3 regions of the Cupriavidus sp. 05N40 genome follow, and region 2 is predicted to be linked to each of the others. Evidence: predicted binding sites of a transcription regulator. Region 2 holds the regulator's gene; each other region holds the start of a gene.

Region 1 (16,264 bases), on a different contig from region 2:
ATGGAAAAGCTGGAAAAGCTCGGCTGCTCCAAGTCGGTGGTGGGCCTGGTGGTACCCACGGGTTACTCGTTCAACCTGGACGGCACCAATATCTACATGACCATGGCGGTGATCTTCATCGCCCAGGCCACCGGCATCGAGCTGACGCTGCTGCAGCAGCTCACCGTGCTGGGCGTGGCGATGATCACCTCCAAGGGCGCCAGCGGCGTGACCGGCTCGGGCTTCATCACGCTGGCCGCCACGCTGGCGGTGGTGCCTGACATCCCGGTGGCGGGCATGGTGCTGATCCTCGGCATCGACCGCTTCATGAGCGAATGCCGCGCCCTGACCAATATCATCGGCAACGGCGTGGCCACGGTGGTGATGTCGGCCTGGGAGCACGAGCTGGACCGCGCGCAGCTCGATCGCGCGCTGCGCCGTGGCGGCGATGAAACGGCCGAACTTGCCGAAGCCGGCCCCGGCGTCCGCTGAGGACGCCGCCGGCGGCCCCCGCGGCCCCGGCGGGGCGGCGGCGCCAGCCGGCGCCGCCCGCCAGCGGGTATCATCGGCGCGTGTCCCAACGCGTGCGCCGATGCCACATTCCGACGATTTTCTCGCCGTGCATGATCCCGCTTCCGCCCGCCTGGTGCATGCGCCGGGCGATGGTGGCGGCACCTGGCGGGGCTTCGCCGCGGCACTGGCCGTCGGCCTGCTGGTGCTGTGCTCGCTGACCTGGCTGGTTTCGGTGCAGCGCGGCATCGACGCCCTGCAGCAAAGCACGGCCACGCGCGCCGACCGCTACTCGGCCACGCTGGAGAGCACGCTGGACCGCTACGAGTTCCTGCCGGCGCTGGTCTCGCTCCATCCCTTCGTACACGACTTGCTCGCCGCGCCCAACGACCCGACGCGCGTGGCGGCGGCCAACCGCTATCTCGCTGAAGTCAACCGCCGCGCGCGCGCCTCGGCCACCTACGTGATCGCCGCCAACGGGCTCGCGCTGGCCGCCAGCAACCATGACGAGCCGGGCAGCTTCGTCGGCACCGACTATCGCTTCCGGCCGTATTTCCAGATCGCTTCGCGTGGCGAGGTCGGGCGCTTCTACGCCATCGGCGTGACCAGCGACGAGCCGGGCTACTACATCGCCCAGCCGGTCAAGGCGGGCGGCCGCGTGGTGGGCGTGACCGTGGTCAAGCTCAACCTGGAATGGTTCCAGCGTGCCGGTGCCGGCGGCGCCGAGCCGGTGATGGTAAGCGACGACCACGGCGTGATCTTCCTTTCCTCCGTGCCGGGCTGGCAGTACCGCACGCTGCGCCCGCTGCCGCCCGAGCTGCAGTCGGAGCTGGACCGCACGCGCCAGTACCACGACCAGGAGGTCAAGCCGCTGCCGCTGGACGCGCTGCAGTCGCCGGTCACGCGCTGGCTCGGCCAGACCGTGCTGGGCGAGGGCGCGCGGCTGGTGCGCATCGGCACCGGCGGCAAGGCTGAGCGGTACCTGGAAGTCAGCCGCAAGGTGGGCCCGGCCGACTGGACCATGCAGGTGCTGGCCGCGCTGGATCCGGTGCTGGCCAGCGCGCGCAATGCCACGCTGGGCGCGGCCCTGGCCTACGCCTGCATGTGCCTGCTGCTGTTCAACTGGCGCCAGCGCCGCCAGCGCGCGCGCGACATCGAGTACGGCCGGCGCCTGCTCGAGGCCGCCTACGACGAGCTGGAGCGCCGCGTGGAGGCGCGCACCGCCGACCTGATGGCGATCAACGAGCAGCTCGAGGCCGAGGTGGCCGAGCGCACGCGCGCCGAAAGCGAGCTGCGCGCGGCGCAGGACGAGCTGGTGCAGGCCAGCAAGCTGGCGGCGCTGGGCCAGATGGCCGCGGGCATCACCCATGAGCTGAACCAGCCGCTGGCCGCGCTGCGCACGTTCTCCGACAACACGCGCGTGCTGCTCGAGCGCGGCAAGCTCGATGCCGCCACCGACAACCTCGCCGCCATCGCCGATCTCACCGCGCGCATGGGCAAGATCACCGGTCAGCTCAAGCTGTTCGCCGGCAAGGCGCGTCCGCGCCGCCACGCGGTGCCCGTGCGCGCCGCGCTCGACCACGTGCTGGCGCTGATGGCGCCGCGCCTGGGCCAGGTCGCGCTGAAGGTGGAAGGCTTGTCGCCGCCGCCGGGCCCGGCGGTCTGGGCCGACGAGCTCAAGCTCGAGCAGGTGCTGCTCAACCTGATCGGCAACGCGCTGGATGCGCTGGCGGCTGCCCTGCCGGCGGCCCCTTGCGTGGAAGTGGCGGTCAGCGAGCAGGGCGAGACGGTCAGCATCGCCGTGCGCGACAACGGCGGCGGCATCGCCGATGACGCCTTGCCCAGGCTGTTCGAGCCGTTCTTCACCACCAAGGAAATCGGCCAGGGGCTGGGCCTGGGACTGGCCATCTCCACCTCCATCGTGCGCGAGTTCGGCGGCCAGCTGAGCGCGGCCAACCGTGCGGGGGGCGGCGCCGAATTCCTGGTGGTGCTGCGGCGCGCGACGCTGCCCGGCGCTGCCGTGGCGCCGTCCTCCGCATCTGCCGCCGCGCCATCCGGCGCTTCCTCCACCAACACCCAGTGAGCATCGCCATGCAAGACGGATTGCGTGTCCTGTTCGTCGAAGACGAACCCCTGGTGCGCCAGGCCACCGCGCAGAGCCTGGAGCTGGCTGGCTTCAATGTGCTGGCGCTGCCCTCGGCCGAGGCCGCCATGCCGCACCTGTCGGCCGAGTTTCCCGGCGTGCTGGTGACCGACGTGCGGCTCACCGGCGCCAGCGGCCTGGACCTGCTGCAACACTGCCGCAATGCCGCCCCGGGCGTGCCGGTGATCCTGGTCACCGGCCACGGCGACATCACCATGGCGGTACAGGCCATGCGCGAAGGCGCCTACGATTTCATCGAGAAGCCGTTCGGCGCGGACCGCCTTACCGAGACCGTGCGCCGGGCGCTGGAGCGCCGCGCGCTGGAACTGGAGAACCGTGCGCTGCGCCGCGAGCTGGCCGGCCCGGCCGCGGGCACGCGCATCATCGGACGCTCGCCGGCGATCGAACAGGTGCGCACGCTGGTGGCCAACGTGGCGGCCACCGACGTGCCGGTGATGATCAACGGCGAGACCGGGACCGGCAAGGAACTGGTGGCGCGCAGCCTGCACACCTTGTCCACGCGCCACCAGGCACCCTTCGTGGCGCTGAACTGCGGCGCGGTGCCGGAGGCCATCTTCGAGAGCGAGATGTTCGGCCACGAGGCGGGCGCCTTCACCGGCGCGGGCAAGCGCCGCGTGGGCAAGCTCGAGCATGCCTCGGGCGGCACGCTGTTCCTCGACGAGATCGAGAGCATGCCGCTGGCGCTGCAGGTCAAGCTGCTGCGGGTGCTGCAGGAAGGCACGCTGGAGCGGCTGGGCTCCAATGCCTCGATCGCCATCGACGTGCGCATCGTGGCCGCCGCCAAGGGCGACATGGAAGCGCTGGTGGCGCGGGGCACGTTCCGCCAGGATCTGTTGTACCGGCTCAACGTGGTGACGATCCCGCTGCCGCCGCTGCGCGAGCGGCGCGAAGACATCGTGCCGCTGTTCGAGCACTTCATGCTGGTAGCGGCGGTGCGCTACCAGCGGCCCGCGCCCATTCTTTCCGAGCTGCAGCGCCAGGCGCTGATGCAGCGCGCCTGGCAGGGCAACGTGCGCGAGCTGCGCAACGCGGCCGACCGCCTGGTGCTGGGCGTGCCGGAGGGCGGCGCGCGCGCCGACGCGCTGGACGATTCCACGCCGCTCAAGGAGCGCATGGAGCACTACGAGCGCGCGGTGATCGCCGACACGCTGGCGCGCACCGGCGGCGCGGTCAGCCAGGCGGCGGACCTGCTGCAGGTGGGCAAGGCGACCCTGTACGAGAAGATCAAGCGCTACGGGCTGTAGGCGCAAAGTCGCGTTCATCTCTTGATACACTCGCGGGCCCGGCACGCCGCGCGGCACTGCATCGCCCCGGCGTGCCCCGAACAGATCACCCGGAACAAGCCATGAACGAGGTATCCCGCCAGCCCGCATCCACCCCGGAGGCCGGCGTGGCCGTGCAGGTCGATGGACATCAACTCACCGCTGCCGCCGTGGCGCAGGTTGCGCGCGGCGCCAGTGCCGCAAGCCTGGACGCGGCGGCGCGCGAGCATGTGGCCGATGCGCGGGCGCGCTTCGAGCAGCTGGCCTCGGCCAATATCCCGATCTACGGCGTCTCCACCGGCTTCGGCGAACTGGTGCACAACTGGGTGGATATCGAGCATGGCCGCGCGCTGCAGGAAAACCTGCTGCGCAGCCACTGCGCCGGCGTGGGCCCGCTGTTCGCGCGCGAGGAAGTGCGCGCCATGATGGTGGCGCGCGCCAATGCGCTGGCGCGCGGCTATTCGGCGGTGCGCCCGCTGGTGATCGAGCAATTGCTGCGCTACGTGGAGGCCGGCATCACGCCGGCGGTGCCGCAGGTGGGCTCGCTGGGCGCCAGCGGCGACCTCGCGCCGCTGTCGCATATCGCCATCACGCTGATCGGCGAGGGCAAGGTCCTGCTGGCCGACGGCAGCACCGCGCCCACCGCGCAGGTCCTGCGCGAGCACGGCATCGAACCCATCAAGCTGGCCTACAAGGAAGGGCTGGCGCTGATCAACGGCACCTCGGCCATGACCGGCATGTCGTGCCTGCTGCTGGAGACCATGCGCGCGCAGGTGACGCAGGCGGAAATCATCGCCGCGCTGGCGCTGGAGGGGCTCAACGCCTCGGCCGATGCCTTCATGACCCATGGCCACGATATCGCCAAGCCGCATCCGGGACAGGTGCAGTCCGCGGCCAATATGCGCGCGCTGCTGGCGGGCGCCACGCGCCTGTCCGGCCACGGCCAGCTGGCCGGCGAGATGAAGACGCGCGCCGGCGCCGAGAAGAACACCGGCACCGGCGTGTTCATCCAGAAAGCCTACACGCTGCGCTGCATCCCGCAGGTGCTGGGCGCGGTGCGCGACACGCTGGGCCACTGCGCCGCGGTGGTGGAGCGCGAACTGAATTCCTCCAACGACAACCCGCTGTTCTTCGATGACGGCGAGCTGTTCCACGGCGGCAATTTCCACGGCCAGCAGGTGGCATTCGCCATGGACTTCCTGGCCATCGCCGCCACCCAGCTCGGCGTGGTGTCCGAGCGCCGCCTCAACCGCCTGCTCAGCCCGCACCTGAACAACGGGCTGCCGGCCTTCCTGGCGGCCGCCAACGAGGGCTTGAGCTGCGGCTTCGCGGGCGCGCAGTATCCGGCCACGGCGCTGATCGCGGAGAACCGCACCATCTGCAGCCCGGCCAGCATCCAGAGCGTGCCGTCCAACGGCGACAACCAGGACGTGGTGAGCATGGGGCTGATCGGCGCGCGCAATGCGCGCCGCATCATCGACAACAACCAGTACATCCTCGCCGTGGAGCTGCTGGCGGCATGCCAGGCGGCTGAGCTGGCGGGCGCGGTGGAGCACCTGTCGCCGGCCGGGCGCGCGGTGTTCGGCTTCGTGCGCGAGCGCGTGCCCTTCCTGGCGATGGACCGCTACATGACCGACGACATCGAAGCCATCGCCGCGACGCTGCGCGCGGGTGCGCTGGTCGAAGTGGTGCGCGCGGCGGGCGCCGCGGTGCACTGAGGCGCGGCGACTCAGCGACTCAGCGCCACATATCGCGCATCTTGCTGCCGAGGTCCAGCTTCGGCAGCGGCGCCTTGGCCGGCGCGTCCGGCACGGGCGGCGGCGGTGGCCACGCCCGGCTGTGGAACAGCGGCATCACGCGGTTGGGCAGGAAGCGCGTGCGCGAGGCATAGACGTGGCGGTCGCCGTAGCCGGGCTGCTGGTGCACATAGAAGCGCTGCGGCACCACGATGTCGAGGTGGTCGCGCGCGCGCGTCATCGCCACGTAGAGCAGGCGGCGTTCTTCCTCGATCTCCTCGGTGGTGCCGGTGGCCAGGTCCGACGGCAGGCAGCCGTCCACGGCGTTGAGCACATAGACGGCCTTCCATTCCTGGCCCTTGGCCGAGTGGATGGTGGAGAGGATCAGGTAGTCCTCGTCGCGCAGCGGCACGCCGGATTCGTCGCTGGAGGCGTCGGGCGGGTCGAGCGTGAGTTCGGTCAGGAAACGCTCGCGCGAGGCGTAGGTGGCGGCGATGCGTTCGAGCTGCTGCAGGTCGGCGGCGCGCGCGTGGGCGTCGTCGTGCATGCGCTCCAGGTGCGGCTGGTACCAGGCCACCACCTGCTCGAAGGCCGATGGCCACGGCGCGGCCGGCGCCATCAGGCTGCGCGCCAGCGCGACGAACTGCGGCCAGGCCTCGGCCGCCGCCGGGGGCGCCTCGAACGATTCGAGCGCGAATAGCGGCCCGGTTGCGACATCGATGGCGTCGAGCACGCGCGCGGCGGTCTTGGGGCCCACGCCCGGCATCAGCTGCAGGACGCGGAAACCCGCCATGCGGTCGCGCGGATTCTCCATCCAGCGCACCACCGCCAGCACATCCTTGACGTGGGTCGATTCCAGGAATTTCAGGCCGCCGAATTTCACGAAGGGAATATTGCGGCGGACCAGCTCGATCTCCAGCTGCGCGCTGTGGTCGGCGGCGCGGAACAGCACGGCCTGCGCGATCAGCGCCAGCCCGGCTTCGCGCCGCGCCAGGATCTGCTCGGCGACGTAGCGGGCCTGGTCGGCCTCGTCGTTGACCACCACGATGTCCGGCTTTTCGGCCGAGCCGCGGTCTGACCACAGGTCCTTGGTGAAGCGCTCGGCCGCCAGGCCGATCACCGCGTTGGCGGCAGCCAGGATGGGCTGCGTGGAGCGGTAGTTCTGCGACAGCGTGACCATGTCCGCCGCCGGCGAGAACTGCGTGGGGAAATCGAGGATATTACGCACCGTGGCGCCGCGGAAGGCGTAGATGGACTGGGCATCGTCGCCCACCACGGTGAGGCCGCGGCCGTCGGGCTTGAGCGCCAGCAGGATGGTGGCCTGCAGCGCGTTGGTGTCCTGGTATTCGTCGACCAGCACGTGATCGAAGCGCGCGCCCATGTCCTGCGCCAGCGCCGGTTCGCCCAGCGCCTGGGCCCAGTAGAGCAGCAGGTCGTCGTAGTCCAGCACGTGCTGCTTCTGCTTGGCCTCCACGTAGCCGGCGAACAGGCCGCGCAATGCATCCGCCCACATGGCGTAGCGCGGAAACCATTGCTTGAGCACGTCGTCGAGCGGGGCCTGCGTATTGACCGCGCGCGAGTAGATCGCCAGGCAGGTCTCCTTGCGCGGGAAGCGCGAGGCCTGGGCCGACAGGCCGAGATCGTGCCGTACCATGTTCATCAGGTCGGCGGCGTCGCCGCGGTCGCTGATGGTGAAGCTGGGCGACAGGCCGAGCGTCTCGGCGTACTCGCGCAGCAGGCGCGCGCCGATGGCGTGGAAGGTGCCGGACCAGTGCAGCGCGGCGCGCCCCGCGCCGGATGCCCGGTTGCCGAGCGCCTGGTCGACGATGCGCTCGACGCGCCGCCCCATCTCGGCGGCGGCGCGCCGCGAGAACGTCAGCAGCAGGATGCGGCGCGGATCGGCGCCGCCCAGCACCAGGTGCGCCACGCGGTGCGCCAGGGTATTGGTCTTGCCCGACCCGGCGCCGGCGATGACCAGCAGCGGCGCGGCCGCCTCGTGCGTCACGGCGGCGCGCTGCTCGGGGTTCAGGCTGGCGAGATAGGCGGGCGTGGCCTGGGCAGGCGGCACGGCGGAAAGTGCGTCGCCGGGCGCGGAATCCAGCAAGGCAGGGGAAGAATCGAGTAACACGGCAGGGGCCTCAGGAATGCGGGCGCGCGCATGTGCGCTGCCGTGCATGGGCGGGGGAAAGCTGCCGGTAACTGTATATCTATACAGGCCAGGCGTGCAAGCCGGGGCGTTGCGTGCCTGGCCTTGCCATCGGGTATGTGGCTGGAAAGGCTTGCGGAAAAGGTGGCTCTGGCTCTGGCGCTGGCCGGGCGGTCCCGGTCAGGCGGCCTTGGCCAGGGCGCCGTCGAGCAGCTTGTGCAGCGCGTCCCACTCGGGCTCGCCCACGTAGCGCTTGAGGATATGGCCGTCCTTGTCGATCACGAAGGTGGTCGGCGTCAGCTGCACTTCGCCGAACGCCTTGGCCGCCGCGCCGTCGGAGTCCATCGCCACCTTGAACGGCAGCTTGCGGGTCTGCGCATAGTTCATCACGTACATCGGCGGGTCGTAGCTCATCGCCACGGCCACGAACTCCAGGCCCTTGTCCTTGAACTTGTCGTAGGTGCGGACCATTTCCGGCATCTCCTTGACGCAGGTGACGCAGCTGGTGGCCCAGAAGTTGACCAGGTAGACCTTGCCCTTGAGATCGGCGGTACTCACCTTTTCACCGGACAGCAGGGTGAAGGTGGCCGGCGGCGCCGCGTTGGCCGGCGCGATGGCGCGATAGCCGAACCAGCCGAGCACGGCGGCCAGCAGCACGCCCGCGATGACGGGCCAGAGCTTGCGCTGGGAGGAAGGCGAGGGGGAAGCCGAGGTCGTCATGATGCGTGCCGACAGGTCAGAGACAAGCTCTCATTCTACTGCCCCCGCCGATGCGCTGCCGGAGGCAATTCCGGCGCCGCCAAGGGTGCGGCGATTGGCCGCAGGAATCCGCGCGGCCTGGCCCGGACCGCGGCTCACCGCGGCGTCGCTGCCAGGGCAGAGCGGGCCTGGTCCAGCGCCTGTTCCAGGTAGGCGCCGTAGAAGTCAGGCTGCAGGCCGCGCAGCGGCGTGGCCAGCGAGCGGCCGCGTGCATCGAGGAAGAGGACCGTAGGCGCCACCGCCACATTGCGGCTGCGTGCCCATTCGCGCGCGGTGGTCATGGTGCCGTCCGCGTTGCGCAGGGGCGCATTCGAGGTCATGTCGATTTCCCGCGCGACGATCTCGCCGCTGGCGGCTTGCGGGCCGAGATAGTTGCGGCGCACGGTCTCGCAGTAGACGCAGTCGGGCAGGGTGACCAGCACGACCAGCGGCTCGCCCCTGCTGGCGGCCGCCGCGGCCTGGGCGGCGAGGTCCGTGGCAGGCGGCAGGTGCGTGGAGGCGGCCATCGCCGCGGTGCCGATGGCGAGCAGGACTGCGCCGAGCATCGCGGCGCGCGCGGCCAGCCGCGCACGCGTGCTTGGCGATGGCGGCGCCGGTGGCAAGGTTTGCAAAGAGCGTGGCATGGGGTGGGCAATGAATGCGCGCTGGCGCGCGGGTTCCCCGATAATAGCGGCTTCTGCCCGAACCCGAGGCGCCGTGCCGGCATGCCTTGGGGTGCGGGACCGCACATTCCCGGGCAGGGTTCGCAGGACCGCTGCCAGGCTTTCAGCCCCCCCGACTGCCGCGATGCCACACGCCTGGTTTTCCCGTTTTTCGTCACCCTCGCTCGCCGGGCTTGTTGCGATCGCGGCCATCTGTGCGCTGGCTGCCTGCTCGCCGCGCTATGACTGGCGCACCATCCAGTCCAACGAAGGGGCTTATGCCGCGCTCTATCCGGGCAAGCCGAGCGGCGCCGCGCGCGAGGTGTCGATTGCCGGGCGCAAGCTGCCGATGACGATGGAGGCGGCGCGGGTCGACGAGACCCTGTTCGCCGTGGGCGTGGTGACCTTGCCGGCCGACGATGCCGCCATGCGGCAGGCTGCGCTGGCATCGATGCAGGCCGGGCTGCTCGGCAATCTCGGGCCGCATCCGGCCGATGCGGTCAAGACCCGCCAGGTGACGGTGATGTCCGCCGCCACGCCGGCGGTGGCGCTGGAGGGCGTGGAGGTGCAGGTGGCGGCAGTGTCGCCGCAGGACAAGTCGGCGCGCAGGCTGACGGCAAGGCTGGTGGCCTCGGGCGTGCATGTCTACCAGGCGGTGGTGCTGGAGGCGGGCGACGCGGCGCGCGACCAGCGCCAGGCCGAGCAGGTCGACCAGTTCCTCACCAGCTTCCATCCGTTCTGAGCTGCGCCGGGCCGGTGGTGCCCCATGCCGCGCGCCGGGCCGATGAGATAACGTTTGCAAGCGCCCGTGCGGGCGCGATTCTGGATTCTATTCAAGGAGTGATGTCATGCGTCTGGAAGTCTGGCTGGCCTATTTCGCAGCTTGTTGGGTGATTGCCGTGTCTCCGGGTTCGGGGGCCGTGCTGTCGATGAGCCATGGCCTGTCCTACGGGCTGCGCAAGACCACCACCACCATCTTCGGCCTGCAGACCGGACTGGTGATCATCCTGCTGGTGGCGGGCGGCGGGCTGGGCGCGCTGCTGCTTGCCTCCGAACACGCCTTTGTCGTGGTCAAGACGGTCGGCGCGCTATATCTGGTCTACCTGGGCGTGCAGCAGTGGCGCGCGCGCGTGGAAGACGGCCCGGCCGCCGCGGACCAGGGCGACGAAGCCGGCGCGCCGCGCGTGGCCGCCCTGAGCCCGCGCCGCCGCTTTGCCACCGGCCTGCTGACCAATGTCACCAACCCCAAGGGGATCATCTTCATGGTCGCGGTGCTGCCGCAGTTCATCGATCCCAATCACCCGCTGGCGCCCCAGCTCGCGATCCTCGCCGCGACCATGTGCGGCGTGGACCTGGTGGTGATGCACGGCTACGCGCTGCTCGCCTCGCGCATGCGCGGCCTGTTCCGCAACGCGCGGGCGATGCGCTGGCAGAACCGCGTGTTCGGCAGCGTGCTGGTGGCCGTAGGCGCGGCGCTGTTCTTCGTCAGGCGGCATCCGGCCTGATGCCTGATGACCGAAGCGGCCGAAGTGGCGTGCCCTCCGGCGGCCGGGTGCCGCGGGCCGGCTTTCAGCATGCCGCTGGCTTCTGACGGGGGCGTTTGCTTAAATAGGTGAGGTGAATCGTCCGACGCGGAGACCAGTCATGCCCCATTCTCACGCCGTGCAGGCCCAGCCGCGCCGCCATCCCGCCCATACCGTGCCGCCGGCCGATGAGCCCGCGCCGCCGGGCGTCCCTCCCGACCTGCCGCTGCCGCCCGAAGAGGATCCGCCGCCCGCGGAGCCGCCCGTCGCGGTGCCGCCGCGCGGGTGAAGGTACATCGCGCGCCGGACAGGGAAATGCCGTGAAGTTCGGATGACAGCGTCCGGCGTGCCAGCAGACAGGGGTCGGTCCGAGATCCCAATAGCGGTTCTGCGTGGCCGCCGGCGCGACCCGGTTTTGCGGCGCTCGTCTTTCTGTAGCGTACTCCCTGCTTCCAGCAGCCTACTGCTGCCTGCTGACTGCATATCTTTCTTCTCGCACGTCGACACACCACACGTTTACGCCCCATGCATGCGGAAATTTCTCATGCAACTTTGAGCGGTTTCTGATGGGCTTGCGCACGCAGGTAAGCCACTGTTTAGGAACGATTGTTCTCCGCTGTGGTGGGTCTCAACCTCGCAATCATTGAGAGCCCTGAACCAAGCGCACAACTTCATGGAACCAAGGGATTTATTTCTCTGCTCATTGCTTTTGATGGCGGCGAGTGGCATGAGCGCCTGCGACGGATGGGAAAGGCGCACCGATAAACCCGGATCGTCCGAGTCGGAATTGCCGAACGGCATTTTGGGCGGCGTGTCGGCGCTTTTCCGAAATGACAATCCGGCTATTTTCTCGCTCATCGGTCCCTCCGGATTTACGTTGGCTCCGTTGACTACTTATCGACAGGTGGACAGCGGCGCATTGACTTCCCTGGCTAACTTTAGATTATCGGGTGCGTCGATGCAGTTGGGCGATGTTTCGGGGAACGCGGATTTCGCATTAGGCCGATGGTCGGCCGGTACGCTGACTACCCCGCAAGGAAGCACGGAGATTCTTGATGGGAGCCCTCGGTGGTCATGGCATTACCTGCTCATCAAGCCATTAAGGGCGATGCCTGGCAATTGGACCTATCGGTGCGGCGCGCCACGTGTCACCACGATAACTTTTGTTAACGGCACCAATATCGATAGCAATCAGCAGGCCGGCACGGTCGGTGGAAAGGCAAGCTTCTCGATCCTCAATTCTGTTGCAACCGTCGATTTCCAACTGGTGGCAATGGCGGGTGGTAAAAAGGGATGGCTCAAGGGGAAGTCGATTTTCACGCGCAGTGATGCAGTGCAGAGCCACGAGGATTTCGATTCGGGTGGCATCGGCGCCAAAATCATGCTGGGATCGGCGGCCGACGGCGGCATTCATGTCGCCATGCCATATCGGGTGAGACTGGAGAACGGCGCCATTTTTCACGGGATCGCAGTGTTTCCGTGTGCAGCCTAGAAGGCTTTTGCTGGCCTTCGTGTAAATGAAAATCAAGCGGCGAATATCGTAAGCTCGCGCCGACCGCGCGAGTACCTCTCTCCCGTGCCAGTTCCCAGTCTTTCACGATGCAATCACGGCGTGCGCAAAGCACGCCGGTACTGGATCGCCTCGCCCACATGGCCGGGCTGCAATAGCTCGGCGCCTTCCAGGTCCGCCAACGTGCGGGCGATCTTCAGGACCCGGAAATACGCGCGCGCCGACCAGGCCAGCTTGGTCATGGCGCCGCGCAGCATCGCCTGCGCTTCGGGCGCGAGCGGGCAATGCTCGTCGATCTCGCGGCCTGCCAGGGCGGCGTTGGGTTTGCCCTGGCGCGCCTGCTGGCGGGCGCGCGCCGCCAGTACGCGCTCGCGCACCTCGGCGCTGGGCTCGCCGGGCGGGCCATCGAGCATTTCCTGCTGGTCCTGGGCGGGCACTTCGATCTGCAGGTCGATGCGGTCGAGCAGCGGGCCGGAGAGCCGGGACTGGTAGCGCAGCACCTGGTCGGGCGTGCAGCGGCAAGGCCGGGACGGATGGCCGAGGTAGCCGCAGGGGCAGGGGTTCATGGCCGCGACAAACTGGAAGCGGGCCGGGAAATCGGACTGGCGGGCGGCGCGCGAGATGGTGACGCGGCCTGACTCCAGCGGCTCGCGCAGGACTTCGAGCACCTTGCGGTCGAATTCGGGGAGTTCGTCCAGAAACAGCACGCCGTGATGGGCGAGCGAGATTTCACCGGGGCGGGGATTACCGCCGCCGCCGACCAGCGCCGCCGCCGAGGCGGTGTGGTGCGGCGCGCGGTAGGGCCGCTCGCGCCAGCGGGCGGGGTGGAAGCCGGCGGCGGTGAGGCTTTGCACCGCGGCGGATTCCAGCGCTTCTTCCAGTGTCATGGGCGGCAGCAGGCCGGGAAAGCGCTGCGCCAGCATGGATTTGCCGGTGCCCGGCGGCCCGATCAGGAGCGCCGAATGCTGTCCGGCGGCGGCGATCTCCATGGCGCGGCGCGCCTGCGCCTGGCCGCGGACGTCGCGCATGTCGGGGCGGGCGGGCTCGGCGCCGCCGACAGCCAGCAGCGGTTCGGCGCGCGGCAGCCGGCCCTCGGGGAGCGGGCCAAGGTGAGCGCAGACTTCCAGCAGGGAGCGCGCCGCATAGACGGTGACCCCGTCGATCAGGGCAGCTTCCGGCCCGTTCTCGGCTGCCACCACGAAGGTGCGCGGCGGCCCGGCATCGCTGGCCTGCCGCAGCGCATTGTCGCGCTGCAGGCTCATCGCCATGGCCAGTGCGCCGCGCACCGGGCGCAGATCGCCGGACAGCGACAACTCGCCGGCGAACTCGCTGGCATCCAGCCCGTCCAGCGGGATCTGGCCGCTCGCGGCCAGGATGCCCAGGGCGATGGGCAGGTCGAAGCGTCCGGATTCCTTCGGCAGGTCGGCCGGGGCCAGGTTGACGGTAATGCGCCGGTTCGGGAATTCGAAGCGGCTGTTGATGATGGCCGCGCGGACCCGCTCGCGGCTTTCACGGACCTCGGTGTCGGCCAGGCCGACGATGCTGCAGGCAGGCAGGCCGTTGGCGAGGTGAACCTCGACCGACACCAGCGGCGCCTCGAGTCCGGTCAGCGCCCGGCTGCGCAGCAGGGCGAGGCTCATCGTTGCTCCGCAAACTTCAAGGAAGTGTTAACGAAAATGGCCGCCGGAGTGCGGCGGCCATGATGGCGGACAAGACGCTTGCCCGGCGTCATCGGCGACCCGGGGCGGATGCGCGGCGCGCCAAGCGCTTCAGCCGGCAGCCGGCTTGTCGGAGCCGCCGGCGGCGCGACGCTCCAGCTCGAGCACGCGGGCTTCCAGTTCTTCCAGGCGCGCGCGGGTACGGGCCAGCACCTGCGACTGCACGTCGAATTCCTCGCGCGTGACCAGGTCCAGCTTGGAGAAGCCCTGGGTCATCATGCTGCGCACGTTTTTCTCGATGTCCTTGGCGGGCGAGTTGCGCAAGGCTTCGCTGACCTTGGCCTGGAAATCGTTGAACAGGTCGGTCGGTTTCATGGTGATTCTCCTTTTGCACCGCCTTGGTGCGGATGATGGGTGGGCGGATTTCGCGTGCTGCATCACGGTGCACCCGGCCGGAACGCGGGCAAACGCGGTGCGTGCACGGCACCTGCCGCCGGCTTGGGCCGATTATCGCGCTTCATGCGCCGCCGGGAAAGCGCCGGCGAGGCCTGGTAACACCTTTTAACGTGCCGCCGGCCGCTCAGCGGGCTTTCCAATGACGCAGGGGAGAGGTCCTTTCTTCACAAAAATACGGTTCCTGCATGGCGGCAGACCTGGCACGGCAGTTGCAGTAATGAATCCGGGAGCCTTGTTTCACTATCGAATCCAAACACACGAGTACCGAGCCAGAGGAAAAGGAGAAGAAATCCATGAAGAAGTTGGCCCTTGCAGTCAGTGCCAGTGCAGTTGTGCTTTGCGGCCTCAGCTCCGCAGCTTTTGCCCAGAGCGCATCCGACGCCGCGGCGGCTCCTGCCGCCGCGGCCGAGGCCTCGCCGCATACGTTCACGGCCAATGTGACCCTGGCTACCGAATATCGCTATCGCGGCCTGATGCAGACCAATCACCGCCCCGCCATCCAGGGTGGCTTCGACTACTCGCATTCGAGTGGCTTCTACATCGGTAACTGGAACTCGAACATCAGCTGGCTCAGCGACAGCAACTCGCAGGTCTCGGCGCCGATCGAGATGGACTTCTACGGCGGTTTCAAGAACACCGTCACGATCGCCGGGCTGGAATGGAACTACGACGCCGGCGTGCTGCAGTACTACTACCCGGGCGACTACCCGGCCGGCTTCACGCGCCCGTACACCACGGAACTGTACGTCGGCGCGGGCTACGGCCCGGTGTTCCTGAAGTATTCGCAGTCGCTGACCAACCTGTTCGGCTTTGCCGACAGCAAGTACAGCTACTACGTGGACCTGACGGCCAACGTGCCGCTGAACTTCTGGGACCTGACGGTGAACGCGCACGTCGGCTACCAGAACGTGAAGCACATCAACAGCGCCTCGTACACGGACTGGAAGATCGGCCTGACCAAGGACCTGGGCAAGGGCTTCGCGCTGGCGGTCGCCTATATCGACACCAACGCGCACAACTCGGTCTATACCAATACGTCCGGTCGCTATGTCGGCCGCGCCACGGCCTGGGCTTCGATCACCAAGACTTTCTAAACCAGCATGAGGTAGAGCGGGCGCCGGGCGGATACCGGGCCGACCCGCTCAGAGGAGAAATCGGATGAAACTGATCATCGCTGTCATCAAGCCGTTCAAGCTCGACGAGGTGCGCGAAGCGCTCTCGGACGTCGGGGTGTCCGGCATCACCGTGACCGAAGTCAAGGGCTTCGGCCGCCAGAAGGGCCATACCGAGCTGTACCGGGGCGCGGAGTACATCGTGGACTTCCTGCCCAAGGTGAAGATCGAAGTGGCCGTCCCGGACGACGTGGTCGACCGGGCCATCGAGGCGATCGAAAAATCGGCGCGCACTGGCAAGATCGGCGACGGCAAGATCTTTGTTGCCCCGATCGAGCAGGTCATCCGCATCCGCACCGGCGAGACCGGCGGCGATGCGCTGTGACGCACAGCCCAACGACAAGAGGTTAATCACATGAAATCCTGGATCAAGCGCATCCTGAGCACCGGCGCCCTGGCGCTGGCCCTGGGCACGGCCGGCATCGGCGTGGCCACCCACGCCGTGGCGCAGGACAAGCCCGCCGCGGAAGCCTCGGCTCCGGCTGCCGCCGCGGCCCCGGCAGCGGCTCCGGCCGCCGCGGCGCCTGCAGCGGCTGCTCCCGCGGCAGAGGCAGCGGCTCCCGCCGCCGCCCCGGCACCCGTGCCGACCACGGGCGACACCGCCTGGCTGCTGGTATCGACTGCCTTCGTCATCCTGCTGACGCTGCCCGGCCTGGCCCTGTTCTACGGCGGCCTGGTCCGCTCGAAGAACATGCTGTCGGTGCTGATGCAGTGCCTGGTGATCTTCTCGCTGGTGTCGCTGCTGTGG
Region 2 (4,648 bases):
TCGAAGGCCCGGTCGGCCCCTTCCAGGCCAGCGACCCAGGAGAGTTTGATGTCGGCTGCGTTGTCGTCGAAGATCGACTGCGAGGTGACGCCAGTGAGTTCCATGCGGTGCTTTCGGGGGACAGGCTTTCAGGCCGGGGAGGCAACGGCCCTGTTGGCCGGGCAGGGCTTGCCCCGGCGGGTCAGGGATGCCATTGCGTCAGCAACTGGTGCACGGCATCGGGAGTGGGCAGGGTAGCGAGTCCTTCGCGCATTTCGCGGTCGGACAGCAGCTGGGCAATCTCGGAAAGGATCTCCAGGTGCTGCTGGGTAGCCTGTTCGGGCACGAGCAGGAAGATCAGCAGCGACACCGGCTTGCCGTCAGGCGACTCGAAGGGGATCGGCTCGCCCAGGCGCATGAAGGCGGCCAGGGGCTGCTTGAGGCCCTTGATGCGACCGTGCGGAATGGCAACCCCGGCTCCGAGGCCGGTCGAGCCCAGCGATTCGCGGGCGAACAGGTTGTCGGTCACGGTAGCGCGCGCTACGCCATGGTTGTTCTCGAAGAGGAGCCCGGCCTGTTCGAACACCCGCTTCTTGCTGGTGACGCTGACGTCGAGGTTGATGTTGCCGGGTGGCAGCAATTTAGCCAAACGATTCATGTGGAATGCGCAGGTTTTTCTAGTAAGCAGGCCCGTGGCCAGGAGAGGGCCGCACCAGGCAAAGGGGATAGAAAGGCTCGTGCCCTCGTTTCACCGGTTATCCCATGCCGGTGTCGGGCGTCTGGCCATTATAGAGCAGGCCCGCCCCCGCCTTGTGCATTGCAATAGCCGATGCGCGGAAGCGGTGCCGCGCGCACGGAAAAATTGCCGCGCTATTGCTTATGTATTGCACAGCATACACCGGGAGCGTGGCCTTGCGGAATCCCCTTGCGTGATTCGATACCGGCCGTAAATGCGGGAGAACGCCACAAAAATGTGCGCAAAAAAGCCGCGCATCGGGCGCGGCTTGTTCTGGTTTCAAGGGACTGACACCGACGGCCCCCTAGGTGGGCCGCCAGGCACGGTCATTGCTGCATCTGCGCTGCGGCCAATTGATACTTGACCGCTTCGCGGTCGTGGCTTTGCACGCGATCCTTGTGGCGAATCACCTGCCGGTCGAGCTTGTCGACTAGCGCGTCGATAGCGGCATACAGGTCTTCGTGATGCGCTTCGACAAAGATGTCCTTGCCCTTGAGATGTAGATTGATTTCCGCGTACTGCCGCCGGTCCTTTTCTTTTGTATTGTCGACAGATAGCAGCACACTTACGCCAATGACTTGATCGAAATGCCTGACGATACGCTCCAGTTTCGTTTCCACGTACTCACGCAGCGGGGGCGTGATGTCCAAGTGGTGTCCACTGATCTTGAAGTTCATAGCGTTTCTCCTTCTGAAAGAGTTGCATCAGGCAGGCGATGCAACTCGGCTACAAAGACTTGCGGAGATTTACGGCAGGGATTTTCAGCGCCTCGCGGTACTTGGCGACGGTACGGCGCGCCACCACGAAGCCTTGCTCGCCGAGCAGTTCGGCGATCCTGCTATCCGACAGGGGATTCCTGGGATCTTCGGCTCCTATGAGTTGCTTGATCAACGCTCGAATTGCCGTTGAAGAGGCCGCGCCGCCGGTTTCTGTGGATACGTGACTGCCGAAGAAATACTTCAGCTCGAAAGTCCCCATCGGCGTTGCCATGTATTTATTGGTTGTCACCCGAGAGATGGTGGACTCGTGTAGACCCAGTGTATCGGCAATCTCCCGCAAAACCAAGGGGCGCATCGCAATTTCCCCGTGGGTGAAGAAGTTCTTTTGACGTTCGACAATCGCTTGTGCGACGCGCAATATGGTGTCGAAGCGCTGCTGGATATTCTTGATCAACCAGCGTGCTTCCTGCAATTTTTGCTGCAGTCCGGCAGCCCCTGAATCGCCTTTTGCACCGCGCAAAATCTGCGCGTACATATCGTTGATGCGTAGCCGCGGCATCACATCCGGATTGAGTTGCGCGATCCAGCCGCCGCTCATTTTTCGCACGAAAACATCCGGCACCACGAAATCCGCCTCGGGGCGGCTATAGGCATGGCCGGGATACGGGGCGAGCGAGCGGATCAGTTCGTGCGCGGCCTTGAGGTCGGCCTCGTCGACCTGCAGCGCTTTCTTCAGGCGCGTGTAGTCGCGCACCGCGAGCAGCTCCAGGTGGCTGGTGACGATGGTCAGGGCCAGTTCGCGCTGCGGATGGGTGAGCCGGCGCAGTTGCAGCGCCAGGCATTCGGCGGCGTTGCGCGCACCTACGCCGGCCGGGTCGAAGCTCTGCAGCAGGGTCAGGACGGCGTGTACCTCGTCGATCTCGAACTCGAGTTCCTCGGGCAGTTCGGCGCAGATCTCCTCGAGCGAAGCGCTAAGGTATCCGTCGTCGTCCAGCGACTCGACCAGGAAGATCGCGAGCCCTTTGTCGCGCATGGAAATCTTCAGCGGCGCGAGTTGCTCCATCAGGTGCTCGCGCAGCGTCGGCTCGGCGTCACGCAGCTGCATCGGCGTCTTTTCGTCCTCGTCGCCCTGCGGGCGGCGGGCAAAGTCGTCGAGGCTCCAGTCGCTGCCGTAATCCTCGCCGCTGTCGGCGTAGTTGTCGTCGCCATCGGCGGCGCCGTCGGGGCGGTTCTCGCTGGTGCCCTGGCCATCGGCGGGCGCAGGCGCGGGCGCGCTCTGCAGGTTGACGGAGCCATCGGCACCCACGCGCAGCGGGCTTTCGATCCAGTCGTTTTCGCGTTCGAGCAGGGGGTTCTCGGTGAGCGCTTGCTCAACTTCCTGCTGCAGTTCGAGCGTGGACAGTTGCAGCAGCCGGATCGACTGCTGGAGTTGCGGCGTAAGCGCGAGATGCTGCGAGAGGCGGAGCTGTAGCGACGGTTTCATGCGACCTATTTTATGCGCAACTTCCATGCCGTTGGAACGGAAATTGCTATCGCTGATGCCGCCGTGATCGTTTGCAGGATGAAAGGCGACATGAACGCCGCCTGGCCGCGAATATCCCGGCTGCGCGGCAGTAGGCCGCGCCCCGCGTTACATGCGGAAGTTCTCGCCCAGGTAGACCTTGCGCACCGATTCGTTGGCAATGATGTCTTCGGGCTGGCCTGACGCCAGCACGGTGCCTTCGCTGATGATATACGCGTGGTCGCAGATGCCAAGCGTCTCSCGCACGTTGTGGTCCGTGATSAGCACGCCGATGTTGCGRGCCTTGAGGAAGCTGACGATGCGCTGGATTTCGCCCACCGCGATCGGGTCCACGCCGGCGAACGGTTCGTCGAGCAGGATGAAGCGCGGCGCGGAAGCCAGCGCACGGGCGATTTCCACGCGGCGGCGCTCGCCACCGGACAGCGACAGCGCCGGATTCTCGCGCAGGTGGGCGATCTGCAGGTCGTCGAGCAGCGAGTCCAGGCGTCGCTCGATATCCGCCTTGGACAGCGGCTTGCCGTCGTGCACCTGCAACTCGAGCACGGCGCGGATGTTCTCCTGCACGTTGAGCTTGCGGAACACCGAGGCTTCCTGCGGCAGGTAGGACAGGCCCATGCGCGCGCGCTCYTGGATSGCSAGGCCGCTGATGTGCTTGTCGTCGAGCACGATGTCGCCTTCGTCCAGCGCCACCAGCCCGACGATCATGTAGAACGAAGTGGTCTTGCCCGCGCCGTTGGGACCCAGCAGCCCGACCACCTCGCCGCTCTTCACGTCGAGCGACACGTCCTTGACCACCGTGCGCGAGCCGTAGCGCTTCTTCAGGTGGCGCACGACCAGGGTGCTGCTCTCGGTCAGGACGTTGGGCTGGGACGGTTCGGTTTGGGTAGCGGTCATGAAGGCTGAATCCGTGGATCGGGCGGCGCTGCTGCGCGCCGGCGTCAGGGGTTGGRGGGGGCAGGGGCCGGCTTGAGCGGCAGCGGACTGGCGGCGGCGCCGCTGGCGGGCTGCTCCTGGCGCGGCGAGAGCACCGCGCGCACGCGTCCGGACGGGCTGCCTGCCGTGGCGTTCTCGGCGCCGCCGGTGGCCGTGTAGAACTCGTTGCGGCTGTCGTAGGTGATCACGGCACCGCGGATCTCGTCGACCAGCTTGGCGCCGGCCAGGCGCGCCATGCGGGCGCGGCCGATCAGCTTGGAGATTTCCTGCTTGCCGTCGGACTCGATGCGGTCGCCCCAGCCGTCGATGTATTCGTCGACGTTGTCGCGCTTCTGGCGGATATAGGCCTGCTTGCCTGCCTTCGAGGTGGCCACGGCGTACTGGTAGCCCTCGGGGTCGGTGCGCACTTCGGCCGCATCGGACTTCAGCACCATGGTGCCCTTGGTCAGCACCACGTTGCCGGTCAGTACGTACACCTGCTTGACGTCGTCGTAGCTGGCATTGTCCGCCTCCAGCACCAGTGGCTTGTCGCGGTCGGCCTTCTCGGCGCGGGCGGGCGCGGCCAGCGCAAGGCCGAGCATGGCTGCCAGCGTCAGCAGGGCAGCCGTGCTGCGACGGCGACAGGACGATGTCGTCAGGAATGGATTCATATTGGCGTGGTGGCGGTTGGCGCGGGCGGCTCTGGCCCGCGGGCGGCTTCGTTTCTTGGCTGTTTCCGGGCGCGGCGCGTCAGGCTTCGTCAGGGCTGCTTCGCGGCGC
Region 3 (7,155 bases), on a different contig from region 2:
TTCAAGCGCCTGACGCTGATCAACACCACCTTCGGCGATGTCGATCACCATCTGGGCCGCTTCGCGACCCAGCCCGGCTTCCTGGAAACTGCCTGATCCAGGTCGAAGACAAGAACCGCGCCGTAGTCCAGGCGCGGTTTTTTCATTCTGCAGTGGCCGTAGACGGAACGATCCATGCCCACCCTGTATTTCGAAGACTTCGCCGTCGGCAGCAAGTGCGACCTCGGCTCCCACCTGGTGACCGAGGAGGAGATCCTCGCCTTCGCGCGCCAGTATGATCCCCAGCCCTTCCATATCGACAAGGAAGCGGCGCAGGACAGCATCTACAAGGGCCTGATCTCGAGCGGCTGGATGACCTGCTCGATCATGATGCGGCTGCTGGTGGACAGCATGACCACCGGTGCGGCCAGCATGGGCTCGCCCGGCGTGGACGAGATCCGCTGGCTCAAGCCGGTCTATGCCGGCGATACGCTGAGCGTGTCGCTGGTGGTGCTCGACGCGCGCGCATCGGCCTCCAGGCCGGACCGCGGCGTGGTGCACACGCAATGGGAAGCCACCAACCAGCGCGGCGAGCTGGTCTGCACGGTCAAGGGCATGGGCATGTACGGCCGCCGCCCGGTCTGAGAGGCCGTTGCCAGCCCGCGGACATCAAGGCATCATCTGGCCGCACCGACGCCGATCGCGGCCGCCGCTCACCACCACAACAACGAGGAGACATCATGCGTACCATCGCTTCGCTCGAAGAACTGGAAAGCCTGCAGGGCCAGGAAGTGGCCACCAGCGACTGGATCGAGATCACCCAGCAACAGGTCAACCAGTTCGCCGAAGCCACCGGCGATCATCAATGGATCCATATCGACGTGGAGCGCGCCCGCCGCGAATCGCCGTTCGGCGGACCGGTGGCGCACGGCTTCCTGACGCTGTCGCTGCTGCCGGCCTTCATGCATAACGCGCTGGACATGCCCGGCGTAAAGATGGGCGTGAACTACGGGCTGAACCGCGTGCGCTTCACCGCGCCGGTGCCGGTCGGCAGCCGCCTGCGCGCGCGCGTGAAACTGCTGTCGGTGGAGCGCCTGGAGCCGCTGCCCAACGCGCCCGGCCTGGTCGGCGCACAGTCGAACTGGGAGGTCACGGTCGAGCGCGAAGGCAGCGACCGGCCCGTGTGCGTGGCGGAATCGATCAGCCGCCGCTATTCGTAGTCCTCGCGACGCGGCCGCGGCGGCGAGCCCGCCCCGGCCGCGTGCCTGCCTCAGGCCGGCGACCGCGCCGGCATCATCTCCTGCGTGGCCCTTGCCAGCGCCTTTGCCGAGCGCTCCGGATTCAGCCACAGCAAGCCCATCGCACCGCTGACGAGCAGGAGCAGGGCGTTGATGGTGAAGCCCACGTCGAAGCCGCCGTTCATGCCGTGGCGCTGCACCAGCTGCCCCATCACCGCCGGCGCCACGATGCCCGCCAGCGAAATCACCGCGGTATGGATCGACAGCACGCTGCCGCGCTGCGCTTCGGGCACGACCTGGGCCAGCATGGCGGGCGAGAGTGCATAGGCCACCGGCGGCAGCGCGCCCGCCACCGCCAGCAGCAGGACCATCGGCACCGGCGACAGCGTCACCGATTCGATCACCAGGTACATCACGCCGCCCGCCATGGCCGGGACTGAAATCAGGACGCCGCGCGCCAGCCGCGAAGAGGCGCCATTGCGCAGCATGCGCTGCGACAGCCAGCTCAGCACCAGCGTGGTCGGCATGGCCGCCACCACGATCACCGCGTACCAGCGGCCCGTGGCCACCGGGTTGAAGCCGAGTCCCTTCTCCATCCACGCCGGCAGCCATGTCAGCGCGAGCGCGAGTGCCCAGTAGGCGCAGAAGTTCAGCGCCATGCACGACAGCACGGTCGGGTCACGGAAGATGCGCCGGTAGGGCAGCCGCGCGGCGGGCGCGCCGCCGCCCGCATGTTGCGCCGCGGGCTGGGTCAGCGAGCCTTCGCGGCCCACGCAGAGCCACATCACGCTCCACGCCGCGCCGATCGCGCCGAGGACGATGAAGTTGGCGCGCCAGCCCCACTGCAGCGACACCAGCGGAATCGCCAGGCCCGCCACCAGCAGGCCCACCGTGGCGCCCTGGTTCACCACCGCCACGGGCAGGTTGCGCTTGTGGTCGGGAAACCATTTGTAGAGCGCATGCACGGAGATCGGGAAGGCCGGACCCTCCGCCGCGCCCAGCAGCATGCGGCACACCAGGATGGTCATGGCCGAGCCGGCCAGCACCACGGGCACCTGCAGTACCGCCCATGCCACGCCCATCGCCAGCAGCAGCCAGCGCGTGGCAACGCGGTTGGAGAGAAAGCCCACCAGCACGGTGGACAGCGCGAACAGCCAGAAGAAGCTGCTGGCGACCAGTCCGAATTCCGCGGGCGACAGCTTCAGGTCCGCCATCATCGGCACGGCGACCATGCCCAGTACGATCTTGTCGAGGAAGTTGATCAGCGCGAGCCAGGTCAGCATCGAAGCCATGGCCCAGGCGCGACGCGGCTGGTAGGACGAGGGAAGGTTCATGGGTATGCGCGGTGGGTGGCAGGGAAGAGGCGGGTGGGAATCGGGTGGGAAGCGGGGCGCGGCGCGTTCAATCCAGGTGCCGCACGATCAGATCGCGCAGCCGTCCGGGCTGCTCCGGCATGGCCAGGTGGCCGCCGCCGGTCTCCGCGCAGCGCGCCTGATCGCCGGCGCGGCGACAGTGGCCATGACCGCTTTGTCTTGCAGGCGCTCTCATTGGCATTCTCCTGTCGCGGGTCGTGACCCGACGGCGTGGGCGGGCAGGGTGGCTAGCGGGCCGCGGCCTCAGCCGCCTTGCGCAGCGTGAAATCCCGCCGGCGCGGCGTGGCTGGCTGCCAGCGGTACGCCGCGGACCGGTCCCGCTTCGGTGCAAAGGAAAAACTGCAGGGATGAAAGGGGATGTCGCTGCCACGGCCGGGACAGGTGTTGTCGCGCCACGTGCCGACGACCGTGCCGGCCAAGCCCGCCCCGCTGACCACGATACGGTCGGCGCCGGGCACGCCCGTGCGGGCGCCGGTGCCGTCCAGCTGCTGCCGTGCGGCTTTCAAATTGGCTGTCTCCGGTTGCTGCTTTTTCTATGTGCCGCCGCAGCGATGGGGAACCATAGAGCCGTTTCCGGATTCGGGCAAGTCACGGCGCAGCATGTCGCGCGCGAAGGCAGGCGACCGGCGCGCTGCAGTATGGTGCCGCCGCGCACCAGCGCCGCCGGTGCCGGTGTGCAGGTGTGCCCCAATCTGAAGTGGGCTTTGCGCGCCGCACATGCTTGGTGCGCGCGGGCGGCGCACTGTCGTGGTGCGCAAGGGCCGGCCGTTGTCGCCGGAGGCGCCCGGGCCCGTGCTGGAGGGCCCGGGCACGCGCTTCACGCCATGGCACGCTAGTTGCAGAAGCATTCCCGGGGTGCGTTGTTCCTTATCAAACACGACAATCTGGGAGCTGTAATGAAACGACGTGACATGCTGAAGCTGTCGGCGGTAGCCGCCGCGGCGCTTTTCGCAACCGCTGGCGTCAGCCCGCTGGCAATGGCGCAGTCCAAGGAGCCGATCAAGATCGGCATCCTGCATTCGCTGTCCGGCACCATGGCCATTTCCGAAACGTCCCTCAAGGACGTGGCGCTGATGACCATCGACGAGATCAACAAGAGCGGCGGGGTCCTCGGCCGCAAGCTCGAACCGGTGGTGGTGGACCCGGCCTCCAACTGGCCGCTGTTCGCCGAGAAGGCCCGCCAGCTGATCACCAAGGACAAGGTCGCCGTCACGTTCGGCTGCTGGACTTCGGTATCGCGCAAGTCGGTGCTGCCGGTCTACGAGGAACTGAATTCGTTGCTGTTCTACCCGGTGCAGTATGAAGGCGAGGAGATGTCCAAGAACGTCTTCTATACCGGCGCGGCACCCAACCAGCAGGCCATCCCCGCGGTGGAATACCTGATGAGCAAGGAAGGCGGCGGCGCCAAGCGCTTCTTCCTGCTSGGCACCGAYTACGTSTACCCGCGCACCACCAACAAGATCCTGCGCGCCTTCCTCAAGAGCAAGGGCGTGGCGGACAAGGATATCGAAGAAGTCTACACGCCGTTCGGCCACAGCGACTACCAGACCATCGTCGCCAACATCAAGAAGTTCTCGCAGGGCGGCAAGACCGCGGTGATCTCCACCATCAACGGCGACTCCAACGTGCCCTTCTACAAGGAACTGGGCAACGCCGGCCTGAAGGCCAAGGACGTGCCGGTGGTGGCGTTCTCGGTCGGCGAGGAAGAGTTGCGCGGCATCGATACCAAGCCGCTGGTGGGCCACCTGGCCGCGTGGAACTACTTCATGTCGGTCAAGAACCCCGAGAACGATGCCTTCAAGAAGCAATGGGCTGCGTGGGTCAAGGCCAACAACCTGCCGGGCGCGGAGAAGCGCGTGACCAACGACCCGATGGAAGCCACCTACGTTGGCATCCACATGTGGGCGCAGGCAGTGAAGAAGGCCGGCACCACCGATACCGACAAGGTGCGCGCCGCCATGTATGGCCAGACCTTCAAGGCGCCGGACGGCTTCACGCTGACCATGGGCGAGAACCATCACCTGTACAAGCCGGTGATGATCGGCGAGGTCAAGGGCGACGGCCAGTTCTCGGTGGTGTGGAAGACCCCGAAGGCAGTCCGCGCGCAACCGTGGAGCCCGTTCATCGCGGGTAACGAAGGCAAGCCGGACAAGGTGATGTAAGGCCTGTCGGGCTACTTCACATTGCCAGGCCTTGCTCCTCCGTCCCGTGCGCGGGACGGAGGAGCAAGGCAGCGGGAGCGAAACAGCGGGTCTTCTACCGCCTCGTGCTGCTCCCACCCGAACACAGAGAACACCAAGACGCGACCCAACGCGCCACCAAGACTCCGCCGGCACTTATGCACCGATCCCAATTCATTTCCGCCGTGCCGTGGCTGCGCGCCCTGCTGGCAGCGCTGCTGCTGGCCGCCGCGCCGCTGTGGGCGGCGCCGCTGACACAGGCCGACCTCAAGCCGCTGGTCGAAGACGACTTCGACGCCAAGACCGCGGCGCTGAGCGCGCTCACCAAGGCGCCGGCAGAGCAGGCCGCTCCCATCCTCAAGGCGCTGCAGGACGATACGCTGCAATACGCTCCCGCTGTCGGCATGGTGCGCCAGGACGGCGACAAGCTGGTCGATGCCATCAGCGGCAAGCCGGTCGACGTCAAGCCCGACGCGCTGGAGTCGCTCACCCTGAACAACAGCCTGCGCGCAATGGTGGACAGCGCGGCCAGCAGCATGCTGCTGCAGTCGTCCGACGCTTTGGTGCGCGCGCAGGCCGTCAATACGCTGCTGGACCAGCCCGGCAGCGCCTCGCGCGAAGTCGTGGAAGCCGCGCGCAAGGCCGAGGCCGACGCCGGCCTGCGCACCAAGCTCGACGTGATCTGGGCCAATATCGTGCTGGCCGACGGCAACCGCAATGACCGGCTCGAAGCGATCAGGATCCTCGGCCTGGACAGCAATCCGCAAAGCCGGCAGAAGCTGCAGCCGCTGCTGGAGAAGGACGCCGCCGGCAACTACCGCGAGCCCGATGCGGAACTGCGCGGCGCCGCCCAGCAGGCGCTCGATGCGCTGCGCGGCGACCAGCGCCGCGCCGAGCTGATCGGCAACCTGTTCGCCGGCCTGAGCCTTGGCAGCGTGCTGCTGCTGGCCGCGCTGGGCCTGGCCATCACCTACGGCTTGATCGGCGTCATCAACATGGCGCACGGCGAATTCCTCATGATCGGCGCCTATGCCACCTACATGGTGCAGGGCGTGTTCCGCGCGCACTTCGCCGGCGCCTTCGACTGGTACCTGCTGGCGGCGCTGCCGGCATCGTTCCTGGCCTCGGGCATCGTCGGCTTCGTGCTCGAGCGGCTGGTGCTGCGCCATCTCTACGGGCGGCCGCTCGAAACGCTGCTGGCCACCTTCGGCGTAAGCCTGCTGCTGATGCAGGCGGTACGCACGCTGTTCGGCGCGCAGAACGTGGAAGTGGCCAATCCGTCCTGGATGAGCGGCGGCATCGAGATGCTGCCGGGCCTGGTGCTGCCCTACAACCGCATGGTCATCATCGTGTTCGCGCTGGCCGTGGTGGCGGTGGCGTGGGGCGTGCTCAACCGCACGCGGCTCGGCCTGTTCGTGCGCGCCACCACGCAGAACCGCACCATGGCGGCCTGCGTCGGCGTGCGCACGTGGAAGGTGGACAGCTACGCCTTCGCCTTCGGCGCGGGCATCGCGGGGCTGGGCGGCTGCGCGCTGTCGCAGATCGGTAATGTCGGGCCGGATCTCGGCCAGGCCTACATCATCGATTCGTTCATGGTCGTGGTACTGGGCGGCGTGGGCCAGCTGGCCGGCACCATCATCGGCGCCTTCGGCCTGGGCCTCATCAACAAATTCATCGAGCCGTTCTACGGCGCGGTGCTGGCCAAGATCTTCGTCCTGGTGCTGATCGTGCTCTTCATCCAGAAGCGCCCGCAGGGACTGTTCGCGCTCAAGGGGCGCAGCGCGGAGGCATGATGCAGACAACGACAACCAATCCATCCCCAACGGGCTTCCGCCTGGCGGTGCCCGCGCGCCAGCCGCTGTTCTCGCGGCGCGGCTGGGCCGCGCTGCTGGCGATCGCGCTGATCGTCGGCGTGGGCGTGCCGGTGTGCGCGCTGCTGCTGCCCGAAGGCCATCCGCTGCACCTGTCGGCGTACGCGTTGACGCTGGTCGGCAAGATCATGTGCTTCGCGCTGGCCGCCATCGCGCTGGACCTGGTGTGGGGCTATTGCGGCATCCTGAGCCTCGGCCACGGCCTGTTCTTCGCGCTCGGCGGCTATGCCATGGGCATGTACCTGATGCGCTCCATCGGGCGCGAAGGCGTGTACAAGAGCGACCTGCCGGACTTCATGGTGTTCCTCGACTGGAAGGAGCTGCCGTGGTTCTGGCACGGCACCGAGCACCTCGGCTATTCGATGCTGCTGGTGGTGCTGGTGCCGGGCGTGCTGGCGTGGCTGTTCGGCTTCTTCGCCTTCCGTTCGCGCATCAAGGGCGTGTACCTGTCGATCATCACGCAGGCGATGACATACGCCGCCATGCTGCTGTTCTTCCGCAACGAGACCGGCTT

Evidence for each region. Region 2 encodes sigma-54, which starts transcription at its own class of promoters, with help from an activator protein. Its sites were predicted from a motif close to TGGCANGNAANCTGCTTT; they were not measured.
Region 1: a site for sigma-54 is predicted at 14,543-14,560, ahead of AC1DO7_RS25000 (TorF family putative porin). Genes of this name have one in related genera too.
Region 3: a site for sigma-54 is predicted at 3,416-3,433, ahead of urtA (urea ABC transporter substrate-binding protein). Genes of this name have one in related genera too.

What each region holds. Positions count from the first base shown of each region.
Region 1 covers NZ_JBFTND010000117.1:6,059-22,322, forward strand. The annotation lists gene AC1DO7_RS24935 (dicarboxylate/amino acid:cation symporter) at 1-471, shown strand, start outside; gene AC1DO7_RS24940 (sensor histidine kinase) at 572-2,572, shown strand; gene AC1DO7_RS24945 (sigma-54-dependent transcriptional regulator) at 2,581-3,897, shown strand; gene cmdF (tyrosine 2,3-aminomutase) at 3,999-5,633, shown strand; gene AC1DO7_RS24955 (ATP-dependent helicase) at 5,653-7,827, opposite strand; gene AC1DO7_RS24960 (TlpA disulfide reductase family protein) at 7,978-8,517, opposite strand; gene AC1DO7_RS24965 (thioredoxin fold domain-containing protein) at 8,652-9,101, opposite strand; gene AC1DO7_RS24970 (hypothetical protein) at 9,343-9,939, shown strand; gene AC1DO7_RS24975 (LysE family transporter) at 10,046-10,702, shown strand; gene AC1DO7_RS24980 (hypothetical protein) at 10,842-11,009, shown strand; gene AC1DO7_RS24985 (hypothetical protein) at 11,394-12,212, shown strand; gene AC1DO7_RS24990 (YifB family Mg chelatase-like AAA ATPase) at 12,326-13,870, opposite strand; gene AC1DO7_RS24995 (accessory factor UbiK family protein) at 14,000-14,263, opposite strand; gene AC1DO7_RS25000 (TorF family putative porin) at 14,638-15,438, shown strand; gene AC1DO7_RS25005 (P-II family nitrogen regulator) at 15,503-15,841, shown strand; partial or broken gene AC1DO7_RS25010 (ammonium transporter) at 15,872-16,264, shown strand, end outside.
Region 2 covers NZ_JBFTND010000028.1:38,653-43,300, reverse strand. The annotation lists partial or broken gene AC1DO7_RS09080 (HPr(Ser) kinase/phosphatase) at 1-104, opposite strand, end outside; gene ptsN (PTS IIA-like nitrogen regulatory protein PtsN) at 182-637, opposite strand; gene hpf (ribosome hibernation-promoting factor, HPF/YfiA family) at 1,042-1,392, opposite strand; gene AC1DO7_RS09065 (RNA polymerase factor sigma-54) at 1,442-2,917, opposite strand; gene lptB (LPS export ABC transporter ATP-binding protein) at 3,065-3,850, opposite strand; gene lptA (lipopolysaccharide transport periplasmic protein LptA) at 3,895-4,539, opposite strand; gene lptC (LPS export ABC transporter periplasmic protein LptC) at 4,629-4,648, opposite strand, start outside.
Region 3 covers NZ_JBFTND010000082.1:6,413-13,567, forward strand. The annotation lists gene AC1DO7_RS19800 (acyl-CoA dehydrogenase family protein) at 1-96, shown strand, start outside; gene AC1DO7_RS19805 (MaoC family dehydratase) at 175-624, shown strand; gene AC1DO7_RS19810 (MaoC family dehydratase) at 720-1,199, shown strand; gene AC1DO7_RS19815 (MFS transporter) at 1,250-2,551, opposite strand; gene AC1DO7_RS19820 (hypothetical protein) at 2,619-2,765, opposite strand; gene AC1DO7_RS19825 (hypothetical protein) at 2,818-3,096, opposite strand; gene urtA (urea ABC transporter substrate-binding protein) at 3,487-4,752, shown strand; gene urtB (urea ABC transporter permease subunit UrtB) at 4,929-6,563, shown strand; gene urtC (urea ABC transporter permease subunit UrtC) at 6,563-7,155, shown strand, end outside.